DNA from 3 places in the Serratia sp. GW822-FHT06D09 genome. Region 1 is predicted to be linked to each of the others. Evidence: predicted binding sites of a transcription regulator. Region 1 holds the regulator's gene; each other region holds the start of a gene.
What was found. Region 1 encodes LexA, which represses DNA repair genes until DNA is damaged. Its sites were predicted from a motif close to TNCTGTATGTACATACAGNA; they were not measured.

Region 1 (10,218 bases):
CGTATTTTGGGGCGTTATTGTCTGTCGTCATGCTGGGCTACCGGCTACCTGATTCTGTCTGGGGTTCAACGAACGGCATGCTGCCGCAAACGGCTATTATAACGACAATCGGCGGCGTTGGGAAAACCGCTGTGTCGCCGATAAAAAAGCACCGGCAAAAGCGAATAAAAAGAGGCTGTCAGGTGTTCTCTCTGTAAGGCCGCAGTTCTGCGTCCTTCATGATGAGGAAATAACCATGAACAGTTTCGTTAAACGCCTGCTGCTGCCAGTCATTGCCGGTTCACTGCTGTTTTCCGGTACCGCTCTGGCGATGGGCGGCGATGGCAGCGGTCAAACCACGCCAACCTGCCCCAAAGGCCAGATATACGATACGAAAACCAAAACCTGCATGGTGGATAAAAGCAGCATGGTCAGCGACAACGATCGCACGAACTATGCCTATGCGCTGGCCAAAAGCGGCCGCTATCAGGAAGCGCTGGATGTGCTGAATACCCTCAAAGATCCCAACACTGCCGTGGCCCTAAATTACCGCGGCTATGCCACCCGCAAGCTCGGCCGCACCGACGAAGGGATCGGCTACTATTTAAAATCAGTGGCGCTCGATCCGAAATACCCCAAAGTCCGCGAATACCTGGGTGAGGCTTATATGATCAAAGGGCGTCAGGACCTGGCGAAGGAGCAGCTTAAGGTTATTCAATCGCTGTGCGGTACCGGTTGTGAAGAGTACCGAGATCTGGCGGCGGCTATCGATCATCACCCTGAATCGTAAAACCCGGAGGCAAACATCAGCAGCGACGCGATCCGCAACGAAATCGGCCAATATCTCTCCCGCCTGTGGCGCTATGGCTTGGTGCTGTCCCACCGGCGGGACGTAGCCGACGACTTGGTTCAGGCCACCTGCGTGCGGGCGTTGGAACGCGCCGCACAGTTTGCCGTGGGAACGCGTATGGACCGCTGGTTATTTTCCATTCTTCACTCCATCTGGTTGAACGAGGTCCGCTCTCAGCACATTCGCCAGGGACAGGGCTTTGTCGACGTTGACGAACTGGCCGGTGCGGAAAACGGCGAGCAGCCGATTTGGGCCAATGAGGTGATGCAACGGGTTAATCAACTGCCGGAGGCGCAGCGCAATACGTTGTTTCTGGTGTACGTGGAGGAACTTTCTTACCGGGAAGCCGCTGAGGTGCTGGGTGTGCCCATTGGCACCATCATGAGCCGTCTGGCGGCGGCACGGCTGCGGTTGGCGAACGACAGCCTGCTGCAAACCCGTACCCCGCAGGTAAAAGGAGAACAATCATGAGTTCAGCCTACGCAACGGATGAACTGCTGGTCGCCTATCTGGATAATCAGTTGGACCCACAGCAACGCCACCGGCTGGAACAGCGTCTGGCCGGCGAACCGGCGTTGGCAGAACGCTTGTCGTTGCTGGAGCGCAGCAGCTTGCCCTTTAAGCAAGCCTTTGCGCCTTTGCTTGATGAAGCGCCGGTGCAAAGATTGCAGTCAAAATTGCCACTTATCGTCCCCTCGCCACCGCACGCTATCAGCCGCCGTGGCCTGATTGCCGCCGCCGTCGCTTTTCTGGCACTGGGCATCGCAGGCGATCGCGCCTATCTGCAGCTCAGCCAACCGGATGACAACTGGCGGAGCCTGGTCGCTCAATATATGGCGTTGTACACCCCGGAAACGCTGATGGGTTTTGAGGGCTCCGCAGCGCAGATTGCCAGTCAACTACAGCACACTGGTGATCGGCTGAGCATCGCGCTTCCTCTGCCGCAGCTGACGTTGCAAGGGGCCGAACTGAAAAACGCCCGTGTGCTGGCGTACGACGATCGCCGTATTGCTCAATTGACCTGGCTGGATGCGCGGTACGGTGTATTGGCACTGTGTATTATCCAGCAACCGGGCAAGTCGCAGCCCGCCGAGAGCGAACAACGCCTGGGAATGAATGTGGTCTATTGGTCCGATAGCAGACACAGTTTCATGCTGATTGGCCATAATCCGGCAGTGGAAATGGTCAGATTGGCCAGTCAATTACAGCGTTCGCTGACTGCCTAAGAGCCTACGCAAAGCCATAGCCTGCGAGAACGGCACGGAACATCGTGAATACCATCACATTTCTGGCTAACAACGGGCGCTAAACCGGACGTTTAATGCGCCATACTGGCAGAAAAGTGGCCGACTCTCGGCGATTCGGCTGAAGCATGGTAAAATCGGCTTTTTTACGTACCGGGAAATTTGCCATGAACTCAAGCACCCAGGAAAAGCTGCTGGCGCAGGCTGAACAACTCTGCCAGCAACGCAATGTGCGGCTGACACCGCAGCGGCTGGAAGTGTTACGCCTGATGGCACAACAGCCCGGTGCCATCAGCGCTTACGACCTGCTGGATTTGCTGCGCGTAGCCGAACCCCAGGCCAAACCCCCCACGGTTTACCGTGCATTGGATTTCCTGTTGGAACAAGGCTTTATTCATCGCGTGGAATCGGCGAACAGCTATGTGTTGTGCCATCATTTCGAACAGCCGATGCATACTTCCGCACTGTTCATTTGCGATCGCTGCGGCCAGGTGACTGAGCGCACAACCGAAGGGATCGAAGAGACGCTGCAAAAGCTGGCTAAAGAGTCAGGATTTGCCCTGCGTCACAGCGTGGTAGAAGCCCATGGCCTGTGTGAGGGTTGCGTTGAGGTAGAAGCCTGCGATAGCAAACATGATTGCGGCGAACACGATCACAGCATCGCTATCAAGAAGAAATAAGAGGGTATCAGGTACCTCCCTGTACCTTCGGCCATAGCGTCAAGGGGATTGAAACGCCTGGCCATCAGCATAGTTTACGGCCGCAATCCGCTGCGGCCTATCGCACTACCAGCGATACTTGTTGTGGTCTTCCCAGGATTTCACTTCTTTCTCGGCCGCCTCTTTCTGGTAGCCGTAGCGTTCCTGAATTTTACCGACAAGCTGTTCGCGTTTCCCTTCAATGACCGTCAAATCGTCATCGGTCAGCTTGCCCCATTTTTCCTTCACTTTCCCTTTAAACTGCTTCCAGTTACCGTCGGCTTGATCTTTGTTCATAACCTCTCCGTTACCTGTGATTAGTCAGTTTTAAAAACTTGTCGCTGGGCTTAACTGAGTAATAATCATGGTCAATTGACCTAAAATGAAGGGAATGTCATTCCAATTCATTCCGCCAGCCACATGATTAACTATAGCAACAGATATCGATAAATAACAAAAAACCAGAATAAAAATTCAACAAAACAACAAAATTCAGTAAAACACCCGAAATAACAGTCAGTAAGCGGGACTCAATCGACGCGATAATATGTAACTCAATATGAATACAAAACATTAGTTAATTTTATGATAACGTCTCATTGTGAGCCGTTGGATCCGCGGCAAACCAGGTACCGCGCAGCCTGTGGCGGTGCCAAATCCAGCCGAGCGCGATGCCGCGCAGAGAAAGAAAGACCGCCAGCGCCAGCCATAAACCATGATTGCCCAAGACGGGTACGGTCAGCAGCGTCAAACCATAGCCGGCCGCCGCCACTGCCATGCTGTTGCGCATTTCTGCTCCTCGTGTGGCGCCAATAAACATGCCGTCCAGCAAATAGCACCATACGCCCACCAATGGCAGCACCACCTGCCACGGCAGATAGTGGCCGGCCAGCGCACGCAGTTCCGGTAACGAGGTCAAGGCGGCGATAATATGCTGACCGGCAACGGCATAAACCAGGCCAAAGGCCAACGCGACCAGACAGGCTTGTCGGCAAGCCGCACGCCACACCTTGCGCAGTTGGCTATCGTCGCGCGCGCCATAGGCATGGCCAGAATGCGCTTCAACCGCGTAGGCAAAACCGTCGAGCGCATAGGCGGTAAAGGTCAGTAAGTTCATCAGCACCGCATTCACCGCCACCACTTCGCCGCCAAGCCGGGCACCGAAGATGGTCAAAGAAGCGAAACACAGCTGCAGCAGCAGGGAACGCAGCATAATGTCGCGATTCAGCGCCAGTAAACGCCGCAGGTTGCCACGCCAGGCAGTGCGCAGCATCGGCATGGAAATGCCACGCAGGCGCATGACCCGCCAGGACAGCCATAAGCCCAGCAGCAGCGTGGCATACTCAGAAATAGCGGTCGCCGTCGCCGCACCTTGCACGTTCCAGCCCAGCCCCATCACCAGCCAGATATCCAGTACAATATTCAATAAGTTGCCGACAATCAGCAGGATCACCGGCGCACGTACGTATTGCACGCCAAGCAGCCAGCCCAGGATAACCATGTTCGCCAATGCCGCCGGTGCGCTCAGCCAGCGGATCTCGAGGAATAATCGGGCCTGCTCCAGCACCGCCTCGTCGCCACCGACGATTTTCAGCGCCAGTTCGATCAGCGGATGGCGCAGCAAGACAATGGCCACACCGGCCAACGCCGCCAGCAGCAGCGGTTGCATAAAGGCGCGCGCCAATCCCTGTGGGTTTTGTGCGCCCAGAGCCTGCGCAGTCAGACCGGTGGTGCTCATACGCAGGAACAACAACAGCATGAACAGGAAGCTGGTCGCCATGGCTCCTACCGCCACACCGCCCAGATAAACAGGGCTGTCGAGGTGACCGATCACTGCGGTATCCACCAGCCCAAGCAACGGCACGGTGATATTGGAGAAGATCATTGGCAGCGCCAGGCGCCACAAGGCTTTATCGGTATCGCTGGTGAAGGCGGAGAGCAGGCGCATAGTGAAATGTTCCCGTGGCAATGCGGTTTTAATCGGTCAGAAATGACATCGCCCCAGAGCTGGGGCGATTTAAATCAAAGGGCAGCGTGCAGGCTTATGGGTTAAACCCAGTCGCCGTTGCGGATCACGCCGACCGCCAAGCCTTCAATGGTGAAGTTCTGCTGACGCAGATCAACCACAATCGGCTGGAACTCACTGTTTTCCGGTAGCAGCTCAACCACGTTACCGTGCTTTTTCAGCCGCTTGACCGTAACTTCATCTTCGATGCGCGCCACAACCACCTGGCCATTACGCACGTCCTGAGTTTTATGCACCGCCAGCAGATCACCGTCCAGAATACCGATATCACGCATCGACATACCGTTAACCCGCAGCAGGAAATCCGCGCTCGGTTTGAACAGGGAAGGATCCACCTTGTAGTGACCTTCGATATGCTGCTGCGCCAGCAGCGGCTCACCGGCAGCCACGCGGCCAATCAGCGGTAAACCCTCTTCATCTTCCATCAGCAACCGAATGCCGCGCGAAGCGCCGGAGACGATTTCGATGACGCCTTTACGCGCCAGCGCTTTCAGATGTTCTTCTGCGGCATTTGGCGAACGGAACCCCAGACGCATGGCGATCTCGGCACGCGTCGGCGGCATGCCAGTGGACGAAATATGATCGCGAATCAGATCATAGACCTCTTGCTGTCTGGTAGTTAGTGCTTTCATTCCGCCCCCTGTTTGTTTATACAGTCTTGCTGTGAGTATATACAGGTAAGTGCGGCTTGGGAACCGAAGAATGAATAAAAATCAGGGATTAGCGACCCGGATCGCAACGAGCTTGCTCTGCTCAGACAAAGTGCTGCCACAGGACCGCGGCCCAAACAAACAGCGCCAAAATAACCGCCAGCAAAACTGCCGCCGACCCCATATCCTTGGCCCGGCCGGACAGCTCGTGATACTCGGTCCCCACCCGGTCAACAATCGCCTCAATCGCGCTGTTGAGCATCTCGACAATCATCACCAGCACCACCGACCCAATCAGTAAAATGCGCGCTATCGCACCCACGTCCAGCCAAATCGCCAGTATGATAGCCAGCACGGTCACCACCAACTCCTGGCGGAACGCCGCTTCGTGCTGCCAGGCAGCGGAAAAACCTTTATAAGAGTAGCCGGCGGCTTTAATAATACGGGTCAGGCCGGTTGCTTGGTTCGTCATGTTTTTAGTGCCTTTCGCAGAGGTAAGTCATAATTAAACAGTCTAGGCCAGGAAGCGCTCACGGCTCCCGGTTTTCCAACACCACAGATCTGCTACCCGGTTTCTGGTATGCTTGCGGCGCATTGCTAACAAGAGGCTTCACGTTGTTATGTCAGGTTGGCGTAAAATTTATTATAAACTATTGAATTTACCACTCAAATTGTTGGTAAGAAGTAAGGTTATCCCTTCAGATCCGGTCACGGAGTTAGGGTTGGATCCCTCACGGCCGATTTTGTATGTTTTACCTTATAATTCCAAGGCGGATTTACTGACGCTGCGCACCCAGTGCCTGGCGCAGGATTTGCCCGATCCTCTCGAACCGCTGGAAATAGACGGCACCGTGCTGCCCAGCCACGTGTTTATTCACGACGGCCCGCGCGTATTCCGCTACTACACGCCGAAAGAAGAGTCGGTAAAACTGTTCCACGACTATCTGGATCTGCACCGCAGTAACCCGGATCTCGATATTCAGATGCTGCCGGTTTCGGTGATGTTTGGCCGCTCTCCGGGGCGCGAAGGCCACGGCACACCGCATCTGCGCTTGCTAAATGGCGTGCAGAAATTCTTCGCCGTGCTGTGGCTCGGCCGCGATAGCTTTGTGCGCTTCTCCAATACCGTTTCGCTGCGCCGCATGGCGACCGAGCACGGTACGGACAAGATCATCGCGCAAAAGCTGGCTCGCGTAGCCCGGATGCACTTCTCACGTCAGCGTCTGGCCGCCGTAGGCCCAAGCCTGCCGGCCCGTCAGGACCTGTTCAACAAGCTGTTGGCGTCCAAAGCGATCGAAAAAGCGGTCGAAGACGAAGCGCGCAGTAAAAAGATCTCCCACGAAAAAGCCCAGCAAAATGCCATTGCATTGATGGAAGAGATTGCCGCCGACTTCTCTTACGAGACGGTGCGCCTTTCCGACCGCGTGCTGAGCTGGACCTGGAACCGCTTGTATCAGGGCATCAACGTCACCAACGCCGAACGCGTGCGTCAGCTGGCGCAGGACGGCCACGAGATCGTGTATGTGCCCTGTCACCGCAGCCACATGGACTATCTGCTGTTGTCCTATGTGTTGTACCACCAGGGCCTGGTGCCGCCGCACATTGCTGCCGGTATTAACCTCAACTTCTGGCCGGCCGGGCCGATCTTCCGCCGCCTGGGCGCGTTCTTTATCCGCCGGACCTTCAAAGGCAACAAGCTGTACTCGACGGTGTTCCGTGAATACCTCGGCGAGCTGTTTACCCGCGGTTACTCGGTGGAATATTTTGTCGAAGGCGGGCGTTCCCGTACCGGGCGTTTGCTGGAGCCGAAGACCGGCACCCTGTCGATGACCATTCAGGCTATGCTGCGCGGCGGGGCCCGCCCTATCACGCTAGTGCCGATCTACATCGGTTACGAGCACGTGATGGAAGTGGGTACCTACGCCAAAGAGCTGCGTGGCGCCACCAAGGAAAAAGAGAGCCTGCTGCAGATGCTGCGCGGCCTGCGCAAACTGCGTAATCTCGGCCAGGGCTACGTGAACTTCGGCGATCCCCTGCCGTTGACCACCTACCTGAACCAGAATGTGCCGCAGTGGCGCGAATCGATTGACCCGATCGAATCCCAGCGCCCAAGCTGGCTGACGCCGACGGTCAACGATCTGGCGGCCAAGATTATGGTGCGCATCAACAATGCCGCAGCGGCCAACGCCATGAACCTGTGTTCCACGGCGTTACTGGCTTCTCGCCAGCGCTCGTTGACCCGCGAGCAGTTGCTTGAACAGTTGGAATGCTATCTGCAACTGATGCGCAACGTGCCTTATGCCGATGACGTTACCGTGCCGACTCAAACGCCGGATGAGTTGCTGGATCACGCGCTGAACATGAACAAGTTCGAGGTGGAGAAGGATAACATCGGCGATATCATCATTCTGCCGCGCGAGCAGGCGGTGCTGATGACCTATTACCGCAACAATATCCATCACCTGCTGGTTCTGCCGTCTCTGATTGCCACTATCGTGATGCACCATCGCCGGGTATCTCGCGCTGAACTGCTGCGCCAGATTGGTTTGATTTACCCGATGCTGAAAGCCGAGCTGTTCCTGCACAACGACAAGGAACAACTGCCGGAAGTGCTGCAACCGCTGATCGAGGAAATGATCCGTCAGCAATTGATCTGCGATAAAGGCGACGATCTGGTACTGAATCCAGCACGCATCCGTCCGTTGCAGCTGCTGGCCGCCGGTGTCCGTGAAACCTTGCAGCGCTACGCCATCACCATGTCTATCCTCAGCGCCAACCCGAGCATTAACCGCGGTGCGCTGGAGAAAGAGAGCCGTATCATGGCGCAGCGTTTATCCGTGCTGCACGGCATCAACGCACCGGAGTTCTTCGACAAGGCGGTATTCTCCACTCTGGTGGCTACGTTGCGTGAAGAGGGCTACATCAATGATATTGGCGATGCGGTGCGTGAGCACACCCTAGAGGTGTACAACATGCTGAGCGACCTGATTACCCCGGAAATCAAACTGACCATTGAAAGCGTCAGCATGCCGGCGGAAACCAACGCTCTGCCAGAAGCGGTTGAACCGGAAGAGAAAGACCAGTAATACGTTGATAAAAAAACAAAAAGGCACCCCAGGGTGCCTTTTTTACTGTCCGAACGCGGTCAACTTTGCCAGTAACTCAACGCAATACCGATAAACAGTACCAGCCCGACGTAGTTGTTATCCAAGAACGCTTTGAAGCAGGCATCCCGTTCACGACCGGCAATTTGTTTTTGCTGATGGATAAACAGGGCTCCCGCCAGCAACAGCGACCAATAAAACGCGCCGCTCAACTGCGCCAGATAGCCCACCGACAGCATCAGCAGCAAGGTGGCGAACTGCAGCAGGCCGACGATCAGTTTGTCGTAACGGCCGAACAAAATGGCGGTGGATTTCACGCCAATCTTCAGATCATCGTCGCGATCGACCATGGCATACAGCGTATCGTAAGCTACCGTCCAGCAGATGTTGGCCAGCAGCAGCAGCCAGCAGCTCAGCGGCAACGATTCGCTGACGGCGGCGTAGGCCATCGGAATGCCCCAACCAAACGCAGCGCCCAATACGAACTGCGGCAAATGAGTGACCCGCTTCATAAACGGATAGGCCCATGCCAGCGCCAACGCCGCCAGAGACAGCCAGATGGTCATCGCATTCAGCGTCAGCACCAGCGCGAACGAAATCAGCACCAGCACCACAAACAGGATCTTGGCCTCTTTTTCGCTCACCCGGCCGCTGGGCATTGGGCGTCCGGCGGTACGCTTCACATGGCCATCGACGGCGCGATCGGCATAATCATTCACCACACAGCCGGCGGCACGCATCAGGAAAACCCCGACCACGAACACCAGCAGGATAGACAACGACGGCACGCCCTTCCCCGCCAGCCACAGCGCCCACAGCGTCGGCCACAGCAACAGCAAGGTGCCAATAGGTTTATCGATGCGCATCAGATGGCTATAAGCCTGCCATTTACTTTGAATCACGCTTCCCTCCAAGGTATTTCCTCTCCTCATCATTCGGGGTCAGTACTGCCCGCGGCGTACAGCGGCGAAGCCGGTAGAAACAGTTCGGTCAGCAACAGCGGTTTACCCGCCAGCCGCAGGCGGGAACGGCGTGCCCACAGCGCATCTTGCCGACCGATATGGATGTAATCGCGAGTTAACTCGTCGCTGCTAAAAAGATAGCGCCCCAACGGCAATGTGCCCAAATCCACCAGCGCCAAATCCGGGCCGGTCAGAGTTTCCTGCGGGATCACCGTACGCCCCAGCAGCCAGGGCTGGTTATCGCCCAACAGCACGATTTCACGCAGCCAGTATCGTGGGCTCTCAGGAAGATGGTCGGCTTCTTCGCCCAGTTGATCGCGGGTGATAAAACACTCGCGCTGCGGCTCAACGTGCACGCGCCCGCAGTGACGTTCAAAGCGGCGGGTCATGGATCCTAACTCCATCAGCCAATCACTGACGGCGGCCGGTGGCGGAGATTGTTGTGCGGATAACCACTCCAACGGCGGCAGGATGGAATCCTTATTGCCAGACATTGCTCTACTCCATGCCTGACGCCGCGCCCTGCGGCCGCGCCAGACCAGACAAACTGTTAACAGTCGACCATTGTAACGCAGAAATTCAAAAGCGGCAGGCTGATTCGTGGCGTGACGCGCAGCAAAATAACGCCCAAAAAAGCGGCGCAATGTCATCTTTCTGCCATCTGTTTTCTTTACCTTCGTCCACCGGAGCGATGGGGATTCTGTG
Region 2 (10,218 bases), on a different contig from region 1:
ACCACTTCCTGCCCGGTGGTTTTCAGCCGTGCGGTATGGACCTGAGCTATGGATGCCGAAGCAAGCGCCTGTTGGTCAAAATCATCGAACCAGGTTTCCAGTGGGCCGCCCATCGCCAATTCGATATGCTTGCGCGCCAGGGCGCCGTCGAAGGGGGCAACCCTGTCCTGCAGCAACGTCAGTTGATCGGCAATCTGTGGCGGGAACAGGTCACGACGGGTAGACATCATCTGACCAAACTTAATCCATACCGGCCCCAGTTCCTGCAAGGCCAGCCGCAGACGCTCCCCCAGCGGTTTATCCGCGTGGCGGTTTGGCATCCAAAACAGCAGACGTCGGCCAAAGCGCAACGGCAGCGTCAAACGCATCTTGGGGATCAGTTCATCCAGGCCATAACTGAGGAAAACGCGGACGATCAAATACAGGCGGCGTAGTTCGCCAGGGGTCATCGTTTACCCTCCAACTTGTCCATGCGAGCAATCAGCGCTTCGGCACTGCGAACGGTGGCGTCAACTTCTTCGTTAAACCACACCACTTCCAGCGGGCCAGGAGCCACACGCCACTCTTCCGTCAGGGTTTCGGCCACGTAATGCTGTTGACGCTGCAAGCCTTTCTTCAGCAAATTCGCGCCCTTGCCGAACGCCTGAGTGACGCCTTGTGCGGCAATATCGCCGATATAAGGCGCCAGCCATTCCGCCGGATCCCACTCAGCCAGATCAAGCAGGCCAACCAACTGCTGTACCACCTGAATATCACCTTCAACAATCAGCTCGCCACTGCGCATCAAGGGCGAAAGCTGTTGGCGGTCCCGCAGTTTCAACAGTACCGATATGCGGCTGCGCACCGTGCAGTCGGCGGTATCGTCAGACTGACCAAGCACATCGACTCGCTGCTCACTGAAGATCAGTACCAACGGCGAAGCAAGCTCCTGCAACTCTATGCGCAGCACCTTGCCAGCCAGGCGAAGACGGGCTGCCTTCATGCTGCGATCGCGGAACAGCAGGCTATTGAGCGATGTTTCCAGCACGCCGGTCAACAAAGGGGTTAGCAGCATCGGCATGTCCATATCAGAATTTGAAGCCGCGATGCAGGGCAACAATACCGCCGGTCAGGTTAAAATAGGTCACGTTGTCAAACCCGGCTGCGCCCATCATGCCCTTCAGCGTTTCCTGATCGGGATGCATGCGGATCGACTCAGCGAGGTAACGGTAGCTTTCTGGATCCTTCACCACCAGTTCGCCGATTTTCGGCAACACGTGGAAAGAATAAGCGTCGTAAGCCTTGCTCAGCGGGGCTAGCAAGGGTTTGGAGAACTCCAGCACCAACAAACGGCCACCCGGTTTCAACACGCGGAACATGGAGCGCAGTGCCTTGTCTTTGTCGGTGACGTTGCGCAGACCGAAGGAGATAGTGATGCAGTCAAAATAGTTGTCCGGGAACGGCAGCGCTTCGGCGTTGGCCTGCACATAGCTGACGTTGCCGACAATGCCGCGGTCCCGCAGCTTCTCGCGCCCCATTTTCAGCATGGAATCGTTGATGTCCGCCAGCACCACCTGCCCCTGCTCACCGACCATGCGGGAGAACTTGGCGGCCAGATCACCAGTACCACCGGCCAGATCCAACACACGCTGCCCACGGCGCACGCCGCTGCAGTCAATGGTAAAACGCTTCCAGATACGGTGGATACCAAACGACATCAGGTCGTTCATCACGTCATACTTTGCCGCTACCGAATGAAAAACGTCTGCCACCATGGCCTGCTTTTCGTCTCGAGCTACGGTGCGAAAACCGAAATCGGTGGTTTCCTGCGGTTGATCTGCCATTGTCCTGCCTGCTATTCAGTCAATTTAGTGTGGTTGAGTGTACCAGAACCCCACGAAATACCCCACCTCGCCGCGGCTGTCATGCCTGCGATGCGGAGCGTGGTTGCTCTGCGGCGTCGTCATCCTCCGCCCCCGGCAGCGCGTCAATATCATCTTCGCCCGCTGCCTCGAATTCTTCGTCATGCTGTGCGCTGGCCTGCTGGGCCAGCAGCGGGTTGATAGGTCTTTTCACCTCAACCCCCAGCGCGCGGAACCCCTCGGTCTGGCCGATAAGATTACCACGGCCTTCACTCAGTTTGTTCATCGCCTGGCGATAACTCCCCTGAGCCTTGTCCAGGCTCTGCCCAAGCGCCGACATGTCGTCAACGAACAACCGCATTTTGTCATACAGCCGCGCAGCCCGGTCGGCAATGCGTTGAGCATTCTGGCTCTGATGTTCATAGCGCCACAGGTTGGTGATGGTGCGCAGGGCGACCAGCAAGGTGGTTGGGCTCACCAGCATAATGTTGTGCTTGAGCGCTTCGCTAATCAATTCCGGCTCACGGTCTATGGCCAAAAGGAAAGCCGGCTCCACCGGTATAAACATCAACACGTAGTCCAGTGAACGCAGGCCGGGCAACTGCTGATAATCCTTACGACCCAGCAGACGAATATGGCCACGTAGCGAGGCAATATGCTCACTCAGCGCCGCCTCACGCTCCACTTCATCTTCGCTGTTGAAGTAACGCTCATAGGCCACCAGCGACATTTTTGCATCGATCACCACGTCCTTACCCTGCGGCAGGCGCACGATAACGTCGGGCTGCATCCGACTCTGATGGTCCAGCCGCACGTTGACCTGCGTTTCGTATTCGTGCCCTTCCCGCAGGCCAGAGGCCTCCAGCACCCGACTTAATACCACCTCGCCCCAATTGCCCTGGGTTTTATTATCCCCTTTCAGGGCCTTGGTCAGGTTAATAGCCTCACGCGCCATTTGCGCATTAAGCTGCTGCAGGTTGCGTATTTCGTGGGTCAGCGTATGACGTTCGCGAGCTTCCTGGCCAAAACTGTCCTGCACCTGGCGGCGAAAACCGTCCAGTTGCTCACGCAACGGCAACAGCAGGCGATCCAGACTTTGCTTATTTTGCTCATCCACCTTGCGACCGCTGTGTTCAAAAATGCGGTTGGCCAAATTTTCAAACTGGGTGGTGAGACGCTGCTCGCTGTTGATCAACAGGCGCTGCTTCTCTTCCGCCGCCATACGGGTTTCCTCCAGACGGATGGTCACCTCACGCAGCTCGGCTTCCTGGGCGCTGTTCACTTCACGCTGGGCACGCAGTTCCTGGTTCAACAATTCGCACTCGTTGCGCCAGTGATTAAGCTGCTGAAGCTTTTCGTGCCCGGCAGCCAGTTGGCTGTGCAAATTGCGCAGCTCCAAATCGTTCTGCCGCATTTGCTGTTCATTGCGCAGGAGCATCTCTTGCCGGGCTGCCGTTTCCTGCTGCGCCTGTTGCAGCGATTGTTCCAGCAGCCGCAGCTCGGTTTCATGCTGCGCATGGGACTGCTGCACCCTCAGGCTGGCGATTAACCAGCCCAACAGCAGGCCTACCGTCACCCCGCCTATACCGTAAACCAAACTGGTATCCACCCTGCCTCCTGTTACACCTGACCGTTCCGGCGTTTTATCCGCCCGCTGCCCGTCACGTTAAGGGGATGCTGTATGGATGTCCAGCCTGATTTCGTCCCGACGGCGCATTATTGCGAACCGCTGCGCAAGTCAGGCAAAGATTAGCCAAACCACTGGCTTAACCACTTGATGCCAAACGCCCCCGGCGCGAGAATGCCGAACGCCCAGATCATCGCCGAAGTAATATTCGCCACCTGAAAATAACGCTGGGGCATACCGCAAATGCCACCAACCAGCGGGACCACGGCCCGCAACGGACCAAAGAAACGGCCAATGAAAATGCCCAGCACGCCCCAGCGCTCAAAAAATGCATGGCCGCGCGTCAGCAACTGCGGATTACGCGATAGCGGCCACATGTGCGCCACGCGATCTTGATAGTGGTAGCCAATCCAGTAAGAAAGCCAGTCACCAAAGAAAGCGCCCGCAGCGGCGGCGGCCCAGATAGGCCAAAAGGCAATGCCGCTTTCGCCAATCAGCGCACCCAGCGCCAGCAAGATCACCGTGGCCGGCAACAGCAGCGACAGGAACGCCAGCGATTCGCCAAACGCCAGGAAGAAGATAATCGGGATGGCCCAGCCTTCGTGCTGACGCACGGTCTCGCTGATCCAGTGGATAATGTCATTGAGGCTCAATACGGGCTCCTGATGCGGGATTTACTGCCCCAAGGATACGCAATGCCAGCCGGCGTCGGTTAAACCCCGGCTAAACATCCACGCGGTTTACTCGAGGTAGAACGCCTGTAGCGCTGCTCGCTGGCTTTGCCCCAGCCCGTATTCCGCCTCCAGCCAACGGTCGGTGGAACCGTATTGGTCACGGATGCAACCCAGGGCAGTCATCAGGAACTCTTCTCGGGCGCTAAGCACATAGGCAAACTGCCCCAATGCCGAGTCACTTAAACGAATCGACAGTTGATCCAACATTTGTTCACGGAAGGTCGCCAACGTGGTTTCTGTCAGCAGGTAATCTTCCACCACCGTCGCCTCATCGGCACCCAGTGCGAACAATACCAACGCCGATCCGACCCCCGTGCGGTCCTTACCGACTGCACAGTGCTGGACGATAGCACCGTTATCGGTATGGCTCAGCAACTGAGTCAACTGTTGGTAGGCCGGATTGCCGAACGGCAGTCGGCGATATAACTCCAGCATAAACGCCCGCGCATCAAAACCGGCCAGCGTTTCGCTGGTCAGTTTTTCCAGGTTGGCATTAACCTCATTGCTCAACGGGTTGGCAGGAAAATGATGGTAATCCGCGCCCTGCCACAGGATATCGGGCTTGGCCTGCACTTCATCGGGATCGCGGTAATCCAGGACTGAACGCACCGGTACGCCGGCCAGGAAAGCGCAGTCGTTTTCCGTCAGGCGCTCCAGCGACCCGGAACGGAACAGTAATCCTCGCTTGATGCGACGGCCATTAGCAACGCTGTTACCACCGAGATCGCGAAAGTTAATGCCGCCATCAAGCGGTGCCAATGAAGGATGAAGCAGGATCTGGGCGGTCATAGACGTCCTCGTGTTTATTGTCTGATAAAACGCAACCTGAGAGCCAAGGTAAAACCGGGCTCAACGGGTCAAAGAGGTGGCCAGTAAGATGGCGCTGATGATAATAACCGTAACAGATTACGGCTGAATGGAAAAACGGACCGCGTGGCGGCCCGTTGAATTGCGGAGGGATTACAGCAGGCGACGCGCCGCATCAACCACGATCTGCACCGCTTTGCTCTCGGTGTTTTTCATGGTTTCCGCGTTGGGAATTTCCTGCTGGGTACGGTTAACGATCACACCGGCAACCATACCGGCACGCAGGCCCTGGCTGGCACACATGGTCAGCAGCGTGGCGGATTCCATTTCATAGTTCATCACGCCCATCGATTGCCATTCTTCCATCGAGCCTTTGAAACGGCTAACGACGCGCCCGGAGAAGGTATCGTAACGTTCCTGGCCTGGATAGAAGGTGTCAGAAGACGCAGTTACGCCGATGTGCGTGGTCGCGCCTGCTGCCTTGGCAGCTTCGACCAGTGCGGTAGTACAGGCGAAGTCGGCCACCGCCGGGAACTCCATCGGCGCGAAGTGCAGGCTGGCACCGTCCAGACGAACCGCCGCGGTGGTGACCAGCACGTCACCTACATTGATGTCTGACTGGATCGCACCGGTGGTGCCGATTCGCAGGAAGGTACGAATACCCAGCTGTGCCAGCTCTTCAACCGCGATAGACGTCGAAGGACCGCCGATACCGGTGGAACAGACGATCACTGCCTTGCCGTCCAGCTCTGCACGCCAGGAGGTGAATTCACGATGGGAAGCCAGGTGCACCGGATTTTCCATCAGCTTGGCAATTTTCTCTACGCGCTGCGGATCGCCAGGAACGATGGCAAGCTGGGCCCCTTGTAAATCGTTTTTGGTCAGGCCGAGATGGAAAACGTCAGATTGAGACATACGAGACTCCTCATAGATCATGTTTATTGGGAGGAACAAAAAAGTACTCTACTGAAAATCGCCACGCAATTTCGTGACGGCAATCACTACAGACAAAGAAACAGAATGCAATCTACATAACTCTTGTGACTAAAGTCACAAAAATTAGCAAGAAGGCCCGCCTGTTGGCCCCAATAGCCACCAGTCTAGTCGACAAATCGCCCCGCCGGTTTCCCCTGCTACTTGGAGTTTATCAAGGCGATTTGCCAATAAATCCCCTATGCAGTCACAGAAAAATAGCCTTGGTTTGTCGGGGACTTAGCCCGAATAAGCGGAACTAACGCACCTTATGGTACTAATGCAGGTCAACTTGCGTAATAGCATGATAAAAAGACAATAAAAACGCGGTAAAGCCGGATATTTAATCGTTTTTTACAGACTTGACTGAAAATGCTCCACTCGATGCCAATAACGGGTAATCTTTCCTATAGTTAATCGCAGCGCTTTTCTCTATTGATTGCACGGAGACCGCAATGAAAACCGATCATGTGATGACATTAAAACAGGCCCAGGGGGGATTCACCCCGGCCGTAACCCCCCTGGCGGCTTCTACCATCCTCACCGACGAGCAGGGCATTCATACCGGGGAAACCACCATTCCTTCCCAGGGTGACAACCTGCCTGCCTATATCGCCAAACCGGCGGACCACAGCGGCCCCTTCCCGGTCGTTCTGGTGGTACAGGAGATATTTGGCGTACATGAACATATTCAGGATGTGTGCCGTCGTCTGGCGAAGCAGGGTTATCTGGCGATAGCGCCGGAACTGTACTTCCGTCAAGGGGATGCCCGGGAATACACCGATATCAGTGAACTGTTCCAGAATCTGGTGAGCAAGGTGCCGGATCGTCAGGTGCTGGCGGATCTGGATCATGCTGCCCATTGGGCAACGCGCCACGGCGGCGATGCCGGCAAGCTGGCGATTACCGGTTTCTGCTGGGGCGGGCGTATTAGCTGGCTCTATGCCGCGCACAACCCGCAGTTAAAGGCTGCGGTGGCCTGGTACGGTAGGTTGGTGGGTGAAAAAACGCTGAATTCGCCAAAACACCCGGTCGACGTTGCGACACAGCTGACGGCACCGGTGCTGGGACTTTACGGCGGCCAGGACAGCAGCATCCCGCTGGAGACGGTGGAAAGCATGCGTCAGGCGATCCGCGCGGCCAACGCCAATGCCGAGATCGTGGTGTATCCCGAGGCCGGCCATGCCTTCAATGCCGACTACCGGCCCAGCTACAACGCCGAAGCGGCAGAGGATGGCTGGCAACGTATGCTGGCTTGGTTCGCGCAGCACGGAGTGCCAGGCGTTAAATAGCCTCTCGTCTTAAGGCTGCCCGATCGGCAGTCATTTGCGATATGAAAAAGGGCGCCGAAGCGCCCAGAATAATCTACACCCAAAAGTCGCTATCAGACTTGCTGTTCACGCAGGCGCTGTGCGGCCAGCACCATGTTGGTCAGCGACTGACGGGTTTCCGGCCAGCCACGGGTTTTCAGGCCGCAGTCCGGGTTCACCCACAGACGCTCAGCCGGGATGTTCTGCGCAGCTTTGCGCAGCAGCGCTTCGATCCATTCCACGCTTGGCACGTTCGGCGAGTGGATGTCATACACGCCCGGTCCAATCTCATTCGGGTACTCAAACTCTTTGAAGGCCTCCAGCAGATCCATATCGGAACGCGAGGTTTCGATGGTGATCACGTCAGCATCCAGCGCCGCGATGGAGTCCATGATGTCGTTGAACTCGCAATAACACATGTGAGTGTGGATCTGCGTGTCGTCTTGCGCGACAGCGGCGTTCAGTTTGAAAGCCTCCACCGCCCAGTTCAGATAGGCAGCCCAGTCGGATCGACGCAGCGGCAAACCTTCGCGCAGTGCAGGCTCATCAATCTGGATAATGCCGATACCGGCTTTTTCCAGATCTTCCACTTCGTCGCGCAGCGCCAGGGCAATCTGTTTGGCGATCACTTCGCGGGTCACGTCTTCACGCGGGAACGACCAGCAGAGAATGGTGACCGGACCGGTCAGCATGCCTTTTACCGGCTTGTCGGTCAGCGACTGAGCATACTTCGCCCACTCGACGGTAATGGCTTCAGGGCGACTGATATCGCCAATGATCACCGGCGGTTTTACGCAGCGGGAACCGTAGCTCTGTACCCAGCCGTTTTGAGTGAACACGAAGCCGTCGAGGTTTTCACCGAAATATTCCACCATGTCGTTACGCTCGGCTTCGCCGTGCACCAACACGTCCAGCCCCAGGCGTTCTTGTTCAACAATCGCCTGTTTGATGTGTTCGCTAATACTGGTGCGGTAGTTATTGCCGTCCAAACGCCCCTGCTTGAAGTCCAGACGCAGGCCGCGAATTTCCGTGGTTTGCGGGAAAGACCCTATCGTGGTGGTCGGCCAGGCCGGCAGGTTAAAGCGCGCACGCTGTGCCTGAGCACGCTCGGCGTAAGGGCGCTGACGTTCGCTGTCCTGCGCGGTAATCGCCGCCAGGCGTTGGCTTACCTGCGCATTATGCACGCGGCTGGACTGGCGACGAGCGCGGATTGGTGCGCTATAGGCGTCCAGTTCGGCCTGCTTTTCTGCACCCGGTGCGTTCAGCGCCGCGCTCAACAGGGCCAATTCAGTGCATTTTTGCAAAGCAAAGGCGAACCAGCTTTTCACCTCTTCGTCCAGGCGAGTTTCCACGCTCAGATCGATAGGGCTGTGCAGCAGTGAACAGGAAGTGCCGATCCACAGTGGGCGGCTGCCGACCAACGGCTGCAGGCGTTCAAACCAACTGCTCAGATCCGCACGCCAGACATTGCGACCATTGATGACGCCCAGAGACAGCAGCCACTCTGCTGGCAGCGCCTTGTTCAATGCGTCGATATCGTCATGACCGGCAACCAGATCAACGTGCAGCCCCTGAACCGGTAGCTCGCGGACGGTGTCGAGATTATGGCCCACGCTGTCGAAGTAGGTGGTCAGCAGCAGTTTTACCTGACCTTGCAGCGCTTCGTAAGCCGGCTTGAAGGCGTTCAGCCATTCCTGCGGCAATTCCAGCACCAGTGCTGGCTCGTCAATTTGTACCCACTCCACGCCGCGTTGCGCCAATTCAGCCAGCACCTGCTGGTAAACCGGCAGGATGTCTTTCAGCAGCGACAAACGGTCAAACGCTTCGCCTTTCACTTTACCCAGCCACAGATAGGTCACCGGCCCCAGCAACACCGGCTTGATTTTGTGGCCCAGAGCCAGCGCTTCGTCCACTTCTTCCAGCAGTTGGGTCCACCCCAGTTTGAACTGCTGGCCTTTGTGGAATTCAGGCACCATGTAGTGGTAGTTGGTGTTAAACCATTTGGTCATTTCTGCCGCCGCTGCCGGTTTTCCGGTTGGTGCGCGACCACGGCCGATGCGAAATAGCGTGTCCAGATCGATTGAGCCATCCGCATTCTGATGACGTGCCGGCACGTTGCCCAGCAGCAGGCTGGTGGTCAATACATGGTCGTACCAAGCGAAATCGCCGACCGGCACCAAATCCACTCCGGCCTGCTGTTGTTGTTGCCAATGGCGAGCGCGCAGCTCGCGGCCAACCGCCAGCAGTTCTTCCTGCGTTGAGTTACCAGCCCAGTAGCTTTCCTGAGCTTTTTTCAGTTCACGTCTTAGCCCAACGCGAGGAAAACCCAGTGTGTGATTTAAAATTGCCATCGTCATATTCCCCATTTAGCCGTCCAGATGTTTACACATCCATAATCCGCAGGTACTGTATTAACCACAAGCGCAATTTATTCACTGTCACTGTGAAGGACTCTCATGATCGAACTGAAACACTTACGGACGCTGCAGGCGCTGCGCAATACCGGCTCGCTGGCGGCCGCGGCGGCCCAACTCCATCAGACGCAGTCTGCTCTGTCGCATCAGTTCAGCGATCTGGAGCAGCGTCTGGGCTTCAAGCTGTTCGTTCGCAAAAGCCAGCCGCTGCGCTTTACCGCGCAGGGAGAGATCCTGTTGCAGTTGGCAGAACAGGTACTGCCGCAAATCCAGCACGCGCTGCAGGCGTGTCACGAACCTCATCAGGCCACGTTGCGCATCGCCATTGAATGCCACAGCTGCATTCAATGGCTGACGCCCGCGCTGGACAACTTCCGTCAGAGTTGGCCGCAGGTGATCATGGACTTCAAATCCGGCGTGACCTTTGATCCGCAGCCGGCGCTGCAACAGGGTGAACTGGATCTGGTGCTGACCTCCGACATTCTGCCGCGCAGTGGGCTGCACTATTCACCG
Region 3 (10,218 bases), on a different contig from region 1:
CCTTCCTGCAAATTGAAACGCATCTGGTGGCCGAAAATCGACAGCGTGCCAGTGCCGGTACGGTCGGCTTTAGGGGTGCCCTCGGCGAGCACTTTGTTCATCAAATCCAGATACTGTTTCATTTGTTCCTCACGACAGTTGTTGCTGCGGGCGACGACGATACGCCCAAATCATCATAATAATACCGGCCACCACCATAGGAACGGACAGGATCTGCCCCATGCTGATTACGCCGTCGAACAGGCCGAGCTGTGCATCCGGCTGACGGAAAGCTTCGACGATAATGCGGAATACGCCATAACCAATCAGGAACAGGCCGGAAACGGCGCCCATCGGCCGCGGTTTGCGAATAAACAGGTTCAGAATGATAAACAGCACCACGCCTTCCAGCAGCAGTTCATACAGCTGGGACGGGTGGCGCGGCAGCACGCCGTATTGATTCAGGATCGGCAGCAGTTGCGGATCGGCGGCGGCAAGCGCTACGTCTTCCGCGCGTGAACTTGGGAACAGCATCGCCCATGGGGTATCGGTGGTAACACGGCCCCAGAGTTCGCCATTGATAAAGTTGCCCAAGCGACCGGCACCCAGGCCGAAGGGGATCAGCGGGGCAATAAAATCAGAAACCTGGAAGAAGGTGCGTTTGGTACGACGAGCGAACCAGAACATCACCAGAATAACCCCCATCAGGCCGCCGTGGAACGACATACCGCCATCCCAGACTTTGAACAGATAGAGCGGGTTATCCAGGAACAGCGGCAGGTTGTAGAACAACACATAGCCAACGCGGCCACCGACGAACACGCCGAGGAAACCGGCATACAGCAGGTTCTCTACTTCATCCTTGGTCCAGCCGCTGCCCGGTTTGTTGGCACGGCGCACCGCCAACCACATGGCAAAAACGAAGCCAACCAGGTACATCAGACCGTACCAATGCAGAGAGACCGGGCCGATAGAGAAAATCACCGGATCAAATTTAGGAAACGCCAGATAGCTATTGGTCATCTATCACCACAACATGTCTATTATTCTTCCCCATCCGGGGGCGGCAGGTGCCAAACGCGGTGAAACGCAGCAGGAGCACTTTTTCCGTTGCTTTCAACACAGTGAGGAGGCGGATAATAGCATAAGCTTAAGCGTCTCCGGACTGGACTGCTGGGAAAAGTTCTGTAAAAAAATCAGTCAGCCTGCGGCGTTACTTGCCACCGCGGATTAACCCGCCCATGCCACGCCGCTCCATAAACGCCGCCACCTGATGGCGCACTTCGGTGGTCATTTGGGCACTGAGTACCCGCTGCGCCAGCACTTCGGCATCGGAGAGCTCAATATGCCGCAGCAGATATTTGATCCGCGCCACGCTACGTCCGTTCATGCTCAGGTTGCGGTAGCCCATGCCCACCAGCAGCAAGGCCCCCATGGGATCGCCGGCCAGTTCACCGCACAACCCCACCGGCAGCCCGACGGCCTGGGCCTGAACGACAATCATCTTGAGCACCTGCAGCATGGAAGGATGCAGGCTGTCGTACAGCGAAGCCACTCGGGTATTGTTGCGATCAACCGCCAACAGATATTGGGTCAGGTCGTTGGTACCGACCGAAATAAACTCCACCCGCCCGGCCAGATGCGGGATCAGGAAGATCATCGACGGCACTTCAAGCATTACGCCAAGTTTGGGTTTGGGAATTTCATACCCCAACACTTCTTCCACTTCCCGCCCAGCGCGATCGATCAAGCGTCGGGCCTCGTCGATCTCTTCCAGACTGGTGATCATCGGCAGCAAAATGCCCAGATTGCCGGTACCGGCATTGGCACGCAGCATGGCGCGCACCTGGATCAGGAAGATTTCCGGCTGATCCAGGGTGATGCGGATACCGCGCCAACCCAGACAGGGGTTTTCTTCGCTGATAGGCATATAAGGCAGCTGCTTATCGGCGCCGATATCCAGCGTGCGCAGCGTCACCGGCTTGTTCGGATAGAGCTGCAACATACCCTGATATTGGGCGACCTGTTCCTCTTCGGAAGGGAAGCCACTCTGCAGCATAAATGGAATTTCGGTACGGTAGAGGCCGACGCCATCGACGCGCCCTCCCAGCAATTGCTCGTGTTCCGGGCTAAGACCGGCGTTGAGCATCACCTGCACTCGCTCGCCGCTTTTGAGCTGAGCCGGCTGTTCGACATCGTCTTCCGCCAATCGGCTTAATTCCAGCTCTTCGCTGATCAGACGCTGGTATTCCTGCACCAGCACCGGCTCCGGATCAACCAGCAGCTCGCCGCGATAGCCATCGACAATCAGCAGGCGCTGGCTGAGCAATGCAGGCTGGATATCCGCCCCCATCACCGTCGGCACCCCCATCGCCCGCACCAAAATAGCCGCGTGTGAGTTGGCGGCACCGTCGCGGACCACCACGCCGACCAGCCTGTCCTGTGGCATTTCGGCCAACAGGGTAGCAGTCAGTTCATCGGCTACCAGCACAAAACGCGCCGGCCACTGGGTTGCGCCCTGAGTGGTATCGTCGAGGTGGAATAAAAGGCGCTGACCGAGCGCGCGCAGATCGCTGGCGCGCTCGCGCATGTAGGTGTCTTGCAGGCTGGCGAACTGGGCGGCAAAGACTTCGATCACCTGCTTCACCGCCCATTCGGCTACGGAGCCGGCATCGATCTCGGCGAAGAGTTCACGCTTGAGGCGGGCGTCGTTCAGCAGGTGAGAGTAAAGATCGAAAATCGCCGCGCTCTCTTTTTGCGAGCTGGCGGCAAAGCGCTTGCTGAAACGGCGGAATTCCGCCCCGGCTTCTTCCAACGCCTGGGTCAGGCGTTCACGTTCGCTGGCGGTATCGAGCGTTGAGGCCTTGTAAACCTGATCGAGTGACGGCTGGCTGCTGTCCTGCCAACCTTCAGCCACCGCCACGCCTGGCGATGCCGCCAGCGCACGAATGCGCGTCTGGCGATACTGGCCAAAAAGAGCGTTAAGCTGCGATTGGGATAGGATACCGGCCATTTGCGTGGCCAGCGTCACCATAAAAGACTCTTCGCTTTCGTCGAACTGGCGCAGCTCACGCTGCTGAACCACCAATACGCCCAGCAGTTGGCGGCGATGAATGATCGGCACGCCGAGGAAGGATCGGAACCGATCCTCCTTCACCTGGGGAATATATTTGAAGCTGGGGTGGCTCTGCGCGTCCGCCAGGTTAATCGGCTCCGCACGGCGACCAACCAGGCCGACGATGCCTTCATCAAAGGCCAGTGCGATAGTGCGCCCACGCGGTTTTTTTAACCCGCGTGTCGCCATCAGGTAATAACAGCGGCGGTCATTGTCTGCCAGATAGATGGAACAGACTTCCGTATCCATTGCCAGACAGGTTTCATTAACCAAAAGATCCAGCGCATCTGTCAGGCTGGCCGCCGCGGCCACCTTCTCAACAATTTCTCGCAAGCGCGTGAGCATAGTCGGCTTAACTTAACCTCTCTTCCGGCGATAAGCGGGGGTCTGCCGCTGTGCTGCCTGCTCCTGCATCGGCATCACGGTGACGGCGAATTCTTTCATCACCCGGCGGTAAACGTCGCGTTTGAACGACACCACCTGGCGCACCGGATACCAAAAGCTCACCCAGCGCCAGCCGTCAAACTCCGGCGTGCTGCTGCGTTGCATATTGATATCAGCGTCATTGCACATTAACTGCAAAAGAAACCATTTCTGCTTTTGGCCGATACAAACCGGCTTTGTGTCCCAACGCACCAAACGTTTTGGCAATTTATAGCGCAACCAGTTGCGGGTTGAGGCCAGGATACGCACATCCTTTTTGCTCAGCCCCACTTCTTCGAACAGCTCACGGTACATTGCCTGTTCTGCGGTTTCACCGGGGTTGATCCCCCCTTGGGGAAACTGCCAGGAGTGTTGACCGTAACGGCGAGCCCACAGGACTTGCCCCTGACGATTACAGATTACGATACCAACATTCGGGCGGTAGCCATCATCATCGATCACCGGACTACCTCGATAAGCTTAAATTCGCATAGATACCCTGATTGTTTCACACAAGCTACAGGCGGTAAACCACTGCTTTGCGGCGGTGCAGACCGGATAACATTGGGATAACTCACAGATAATGGCAAAGTTATAAACATGTGAAGCCATTTACACGCGGTTTTATTCACTTTTTCTGTGGATAGGTGTGTGAAGAACTCAAGGGATAAGCCGGTAAAACTCTGGTGAACTCAAAATCACCATAAAAACAAAAACAAAAATACATCATTAAAAACATAAAGTTATTTATTTATCAACAACCCTATACAGAGTAAAAATGTGATCTATATCCGTTTAGGATCTTACCCTGGCGAAAGATCCACCAACGTCGTTTTTATCCACAGATTATCCGTATGAGTTACGCACAAAACGGACAATTTCGCAAAAAAACCCCTGAGTCAAGGCTGTAAATCGAACCAGTGATCGGTAAAAATTTGGGTTATCCCATAAATCTGTGGATAAATAGGTGTAAGATCCTGTTTATTGTCGGTGGCTTCAGGTGCACAAGCGTCGCCCTGAATTTTTCCCCCGTCATGTAGCGGGAAAAAAGTCATGGAAAATCATGCTACTATTATTCTTTTCCCCAGACCTTGCCCACCAAGGTTCGCTGTGTACAAATACAGTACGTTTTTCAACCAAATCTAGCAGGTTCGCATTATGGCGTTTTTATCTCCTCTGCCTCCTCCTCCAGAAAATGAACAGCAACTGTTTGAACGGGCGCAGCAGCTTGCCGGCTGTCAGTTGGGAGAACTGGCGACACATGCGCAGTTGCCTATTCCCAAAGATCTGAAGCGGGATAAAGGATGGGTTGGCATGCTGCTGGAGCAGTATCTTGGCGCCATGGCCGGCAGCAAGCCGGAACAGGATTTTCCCGAGTTGGGCATCGAGCTGAAAACCATCCCGATAGACGCCGCCGGCAAGCCGCTGGAAACCACTTTCGTCTGCGTAGCGCCCTTGACCGGCAACAGCGGCGTCACCTGGGCCAGCAGCCACGTACGCCATAAGCTGGCGCGGGTGCTGTGGATCCCGGTGGAAGGCGAGCGGCAGATTCCGCTGGCACAGCGGCGCATAGGTTCACCACTGTTGTGGAGCCCGAACGAAGAAGAAGAAGAGATGCTGCGCCGCGACTGGGAAGAGCTGATGGATTTGATCGTGCTTGGCCACGTAGAACGGATCACCGCACGACACGGTGAAGTGCTGCAACTACGCCCCAAGGCGGCCAACAGTAAAGCCCTGACCGAAGCCATCGGCGAACAAGGTCAGCCGATCCTCACATTACCGCGTGGTTTCTATTTGAAAAAAAGTTTCACCGCCGCGCTGCTGGCAAGACATTTCTTAATCTGATCGCTTTTGTTTAGGCTGTGTTTAGCTAACAGTGTCGCCGTATCAATAAACGCGTATAATTCAGCCTTTGCTTTTTATTAAGGTGTGGCTAGGCAATGTTCGAATGGATTATGGATCCCAATGCCTGGTTAGCGTTAGGTACGCTGACCATTCTTGAGATCATTCTGGGTATTGATAACATTATTTTCCTTTCCCTGGTGGTGTCTAAACTGCCGAAAGCCCAGCAGAACAAGGCGCGTCGCATCGGGCTGGCCGGCGCAATGTTAATGCGTCTGGGGCTGTTGGCCTCTATCGCCTGGGTGATCCGTCTGACCCATCCGCTGTTTACCATCATGGATCACAGCGTTTCGGCTCGCGATCTGATCCTGCTGCTGGGCGGGCTGTTCCTGATTTGGAAAGCCAGTAAAGAGATCCATGAAACCATCGAAGGGTCGGACGAAGAGCACCACACTAAAGTGCACGGCTTCTTCGGTGCCATCGTGCAGATCATGCTGCTGGATATCATTTTCAGCCTGGATTCAGTGATCACCGCGGTAGGCCTGTCCGATCATCTGTTTATCATGATGGCAGCAGTAGTGATTGCCGTGGGCGTTATGATGTTTGCCGCCCGGCCGATTGGCGAGTTCGTTAACCGCCACCCTTCGGTGAAAATGCTGGCGCTGGCATTCTTGATCCTGGTGGGCTTCACCCTGATGCTGGAAAGCTTCCAGGTGCATGTACCTAAAGGCTACATCTACTTTGCGATGTTCTTCTCGATGTCGGTAGAAGCGCTCAACCTGATGCGCAGCAAGAAAAAACCCGCCTCTGAGTAATCCCCCAACGGGAGCGAGCGTAAGCCGCTCCCGTTAATATTTTTGTATCCCCCGCACAGTTTCAATGTCACTTTCTCTTACAGAGATAAGGACTTATCCGAAACACGATGCATCTATAGTTTGCTAATCTAGAAAGAAGCTTCTTTTTGCATACTTAACTGAGGATCCGCAGGATGAAAAAGTGGGTAATGGCAGTGTCTGCGTTGGTGATGGCCGCCGGGTTGGCGGGATGCTCCAGCGATTACGTGATGGCGACCAAAGACGGCAATATGATCCTGACTCAGGGCAAGCCAGAGATTGACCAAGATACCGGCCTCATCAGCTATAAAGACGAAAAAGGCAACCATCGCCAGATCAACGGCGATCAGGTTTCACAGGTCATCGAACGCTAGTTTCCCGATCGGCTATCGCTCCCGCGTTGCGCGATAGCCCTCCCCGCACTGAATCCACTTCCCCCATCTTCTCGGCTTGGTTATAGTCGGCAAAGGCGATATCACCGCCTTGCAGATTGTTTGGCTCCTGTTTTATCGGGTGTATAGCCCGTAAGCGCTAACACGAAAGGAAGGCCGTTAATGCAATACCACCGTATTCCCCACAGTTCTTTAGAAGTGAGCGTGCTGGGACTGGGCACCATGACCTTTGGCGAACAGAACAGTGAAGCCGATGCCCACGCGCAACTCGACTATGCATTAGCCGCTGGCATCAACCTGATCGATACCGCAGAGATGTACCCGGTACCGCCCCGCCCTGAAACCCAGGGGCTGACCGAACAGTACATCGGCAGTTGGATCAAGGCTCGCGGCAACCGTGAGAAACTGGTGCTGGCCAGCAAAATCGCCGGGCCGGTGCGCGGGACTGACAGCAGTATCCGCCCGCAGCAGGCGCTGGATCGCAAAAACATCCGTGCCGCGCTGGACGCCAGCCTGAAACGCCTCAACACCGATTATCTCGATCTCTACCAGTTGCATTGGCCGCAGCGTGCGACCAACTTCTTCGGTAAGCTCAACTATCAGTACACTGACGAAAAGGCTACCGTCACCCTGCTGGAAACGCTGGAAGCGCTGACCGAGCAGGTGCGCGCCGGTAAAATTCGTTATATCGGGGTGTCTAACGAAACGCCTTGGGGCGTGATGCGTTACCTGCAGTTGGCTGAAAAGCATGAGCTGCCGCGCATCGTCTCAATTCAGAACCCCTACAGCCTGTTGAACCGCAGTTTTGAGATTGCTCTGGCGGAGATCAGCCAGCACGAAGGCGTCGAACTGTTAGCCTATTCCAGCCTGGCGTTCGGCACCCTGAGCGGCAAGTATTTGAACGGCGCCAAACCGGCCGGTGCGCGAAATACGCTGTTTAGCCGCTTTAATCGTTATTCGGCCTCGCAAACGCAGTTGGCGATTGCCGAATACGTCGCATTAGCCAAAAAACACGGACTGGATCCTTCGCAGATGGCCCTGGCCTTTGTTCGCCAGCAACCCTTCGTTGCCAGTACCCTGCTGGGCGCCACCACGCTGGAACAGCTGAAAACCAACATCGACAGTTTCGACCTGGTGTTGAATGAAGACGTGCTTCAGGGGCTGGAGGAGATCCACACCCGCTTTACCATTCCTGCACCCTAAATAATCAGGGGCGCCTAAACCGCGCCCCTTTGATTATTTTGCCCGTCGTTGCGACAACCACAGCGCGCCGATCGCCAGCGCGAAAACCACACCGAAACCGATCCCCACGCCGACCACCGGTACGCTGACTTTCACCGCCAGCGAATAGAGCCCGAGCATCAACAGCATGGCGGTGTTCTCGCCAAGGTTTTGCACCGCGATCGCGTTGCCTGCCCCCACCGATTTTTTGCCTCGTTCTTGCAACAACGCATTCAATGGCACCACAAAGAAGCCGCCCAAGACGCCGATAATCAGCAGTACCGCATAGGCGCTAAGCAGGGTAGTTTGCAGCGCGAATATCGCCACCGCTACGCCAATCAAGATCCCAGCCGGCATACAGCGTTTCACGGTCTCAAGCGTAACGAAGCGAGCCGCGGCACCGGCGCCAACCACAATCCCCACCGCCACCATGGCATTCAGCAACGTCGGCGTGGCGTTATCGGCGATACCCAGCGCCACCGGCACCCACAGCACCAACAGAAAACGCAGCGTGACCCCAGCGCCCCAAAACAGGCTGGTACCAATCAATGAGAAACGGGTTTGCCCATCGCGCCACAGCACCACACAGGCGTTGAAGAAAGCGCGAGTCATGGCACGTGGCGTCCATGACGTCGCCGGATGTGCCGCAGGCAGGCGCGGAATATACAGGTTGGCGATCACCGCCGCTGCGTAAACCAGCGCACATACCGCCAGTGCCGCGACCACGTGCCAGTCTGCCAGGATGCCGCCGGCCACCGAGCCCAGCAGGATCGCCGCGATAGTGGAGGCCTCCATCAGGCCGTTGGCCTTGACCAGTTTCTCACCGCTGGTGATCTCACCCAAAATCCCATATTTGGCCGGTGAATAAGCTGCGGCACCCACGCCCACCAGGCTATAACCGAGGAACGGATCCAACCCGAAACAGATCACCAATGCGCCAGCCAGCTTCAGGCCGTTAGCCACCATCATCACTCGCCCTTTCGCAAAGCTGTCGGCAATCTGGCCGACAAAAGGCGCGAGAATGATATAGGTGGCGACAAACGCCATCTGCAGAATCGGCTGACTCCAGTCGGGATAAAGCTGTTGTTTGATCAGCGCCAGCGTGGCGAACAGCAACGCATTGTCACCGAACGCAGAGAGAAACTGTGCGCAAATGACGGCAATCATGCTGCGCGAAAGCAAGGGTGAATCAGTGTTCGACGACGGGTTCATCAGACAGTCTCCGGCTGTTCAGCCATTTTACGCAGGGTCACAAAATCCGGTTTGCCACTGCCCAGCACCGGCAGCGTTTTCAACAGGCGAATATCACGCGGTACCGCCAGTTCAGGGCTGCCCAATTCACGCGCTGCCCGCAGCAAGGCTTCGCGGGTTACGCTTGCATCGGTTGTGAACAGCACCAGTGCCTCGCCCTTACTGCTGTCACTTTTCACCGTGGCGGCGTGCAGCCCTTCCGGCGATACGCGCTGTGCCAGCAGCTCCACGCTTTCCAGCGAGACCATTTCGCCCGCCAGTTTGGCAAAGCGCTTCACCCGACCGCGGATCACACAGTAGCCCTGTTCGTCCAGCGTGACGATATCGCCGGTATCGTACCAGCCCGGCTGCAGGTTGCCCTGTTCATCCTCTGCCGCTGGCGGCTCCAGCTCGCCCGGATGCTCCACCCGCAGATAGCCTTTCATGATATTCGGCCCACGCAGTTGCAGGCGTCCACCGTTCTCAATACCCGGCACCTTCATTAAACGCGCTTCCATATTCGGCATGATGCGCCCGACGGTACCCACCTTGGCCGCCAGTGGCACGTTGATTGACACCACCGGCGCACACTCGGTCACGCCATAGCCTTCCAGGATGCGAATACCGTATTTGTCCTGATAAATCTGTTTGGTGCTGTCCGCCAGCTTTTCCGCACCGGCTACCACATAGCGCAACCGGGCAAAGTCGTACGGATGGGCAAAACGCGCATAGTTATTGAGGAAAGTGGCCGTGCCGAACAGCACGGTGCAGTTACGGTCATACACCAGCTCCGGCACCACGCGGTAATGCAGCGGACTGGGGTAGAGGAAGATGCGGCTGCCGGTCATCAACGGGGTCAACAGCCCGACCGTCAAACCAAACGAGTGAAACAGCGGCAGCGACGACATAAAACGGTCGCGCGGAGTGAAGTCGGCAATGGTACGGATCTGCTCAACGTTGGCCAGCAGGCTGGCGTGGGAGTGCACCACGCCCTTCGGATTGCCCTCCGACCCCGAGGTGAACAAGATCAGTGCCGCATCGTCAGGCTGCTGCGGCAGCATGGCGCGCGCGGGTTGGAACAGATGACGCAGGATCCACAGCTTGTCCGCCAGGGTCACGGTATCTTTCAGATCCTCCAGATACACCCAGTTGGCCTCCGGCACCTGCTGCGGCAAATGTGTCA

Region 2: the regulator LexA is predicted to act here: its motif matches at 3,517-3,536, upstream of rmuC (DNA recombination protein RmuC).
Region 3: the regulator LexA is predicted to act here: its motif matches at 4,624-4,643, upstream of mutH (DNA mismatch repair endonuclease MutH).

The regions. Positions count from the first base shown of each region.
Region 1 covers NZ_JBXALO010000004.1:60,312-70,529, reverse strand. The annotation lists gene dusA (tRNA dihydrouridine(20/20a) synthase DusA) at 1-31, opposite strand, end outside; gene AC1RKG_RS11320 (tetratricopeptide repeat protein) at 236-769, shown strand; gene AC1RKG_RS11315 (RNA polymerase sigma factor) at 812-1,300, shown strand; gene AC1RKG_RS11310 (anti-sigma factor family protein) at 1,297-2,055, shown strand; gene zur (zinc uptake transcriptional repressor Zur) at 2,241-2,753, shown strand; gene AC1RKG_RS11300 (CsbD family protein) at 2,859-3,068, opposite strand; gene dinF (MATE family efflux transporter DinF) at 3,355-4,719, opposite strand; gene lexA (transcriptional repressor LexA) at 4,821-5,429, opposite strand; gene AC1RKG_RS11285 (diacylglycerol kinase) at 5,551-5,919, opposite strand; gene plsB (glycerol-3-phosphate 1-O-acyltransferase PlsB) at 6,068-8,533, shown strand; gene ubiA (4-hydroxybenzoate octaprenyltransferase) at 8,593-9,486, opposite strand; gene ubiC (chorismate lyase) at 9,483-10,007, opposite strand.
Region 2 covers NZ_JBXALO010000007.1:280,039-290,256, reverse strand. The annotation lists gene ubiB (ubiquinone biosynthesis regulatory protein kinase UbiB) at 1-449, opposite strand, end outside; gene ubiJ (ubiquinone biosynthesis protein UbiJ) at 446-1,054, opposite strand; gene ubiE (bifunctional demethylmenaquinone methyltransferase/2-methoxy-6-polyprenyl-1,4-benzoquinol methylase UbiE) at 1,068-1,823, opposite strand; gene rmuC (DNA recombination protein RmuC) at 1,903-3,450, opposite strand; gene AC1RKG_RS18220 (DedA family protein) at 3,591-4,121, opposite strand; gene AC1RKG_RS18215 (tyrosine-protein phosphatase) at 4,209-4,991, opposite strand; gene udp (uridine phosphorylase) at 5,163-5,924, opposite strand; gene AC1RKG_RS18205 (dienelactone hydrolase family protein) at 6,437-7,273, shown strand; gene metE (5-methyltetrahydropteroyltriglutamate--homocysteine S-methyltransferase) at 7,366-9,657, opposite strand; gene metR (HTH-type transcriptional regulator MetR) at 9,748-10,218, shown strand, end outside.
Region 3 covers NZ_JBXALO010000008.1:89,845-100,062, forward strand. The annotation lists gene thyA (thymidylate synthase) at 1-122, opposite strand, end outside; gene lgt (prolipoprotein diacylglyceryl transferase) at 130-1,002, opposite strand; gene ptsP (phosphoenolpyruvate--protein phosphotransferase) at 1,193-3,439, opposite strand; gene rppH (RNA pyrophosphohydrolase) at 3,452-3,979, opposite strand; gene mutH (DNA mismatch repair endonuclease MutH) at 4,676-5,362, shown strand; gene AC1RKG_RS18735 (TerC family protein) at 5,458-6,174, shown strand; gene AC1RKG_RS18740 (YgdI/YgdR family lipoprotein) at 6,348-6,566, shown strand; gene AC1RKG_RS18745 (NADP(H)-dependent aldo-keto reductase) at 6,747-7,787, shown strand; gene lplT (lysophospholipid transporter LplT) at 7,821-9,017, opposite strand; gene aas (bifunctional acyl-ACP--phospholipid O-acyltransferase/long-chain-fatty-acid--ACP ligase) at 9,017-10,218, opposite strand, start outside.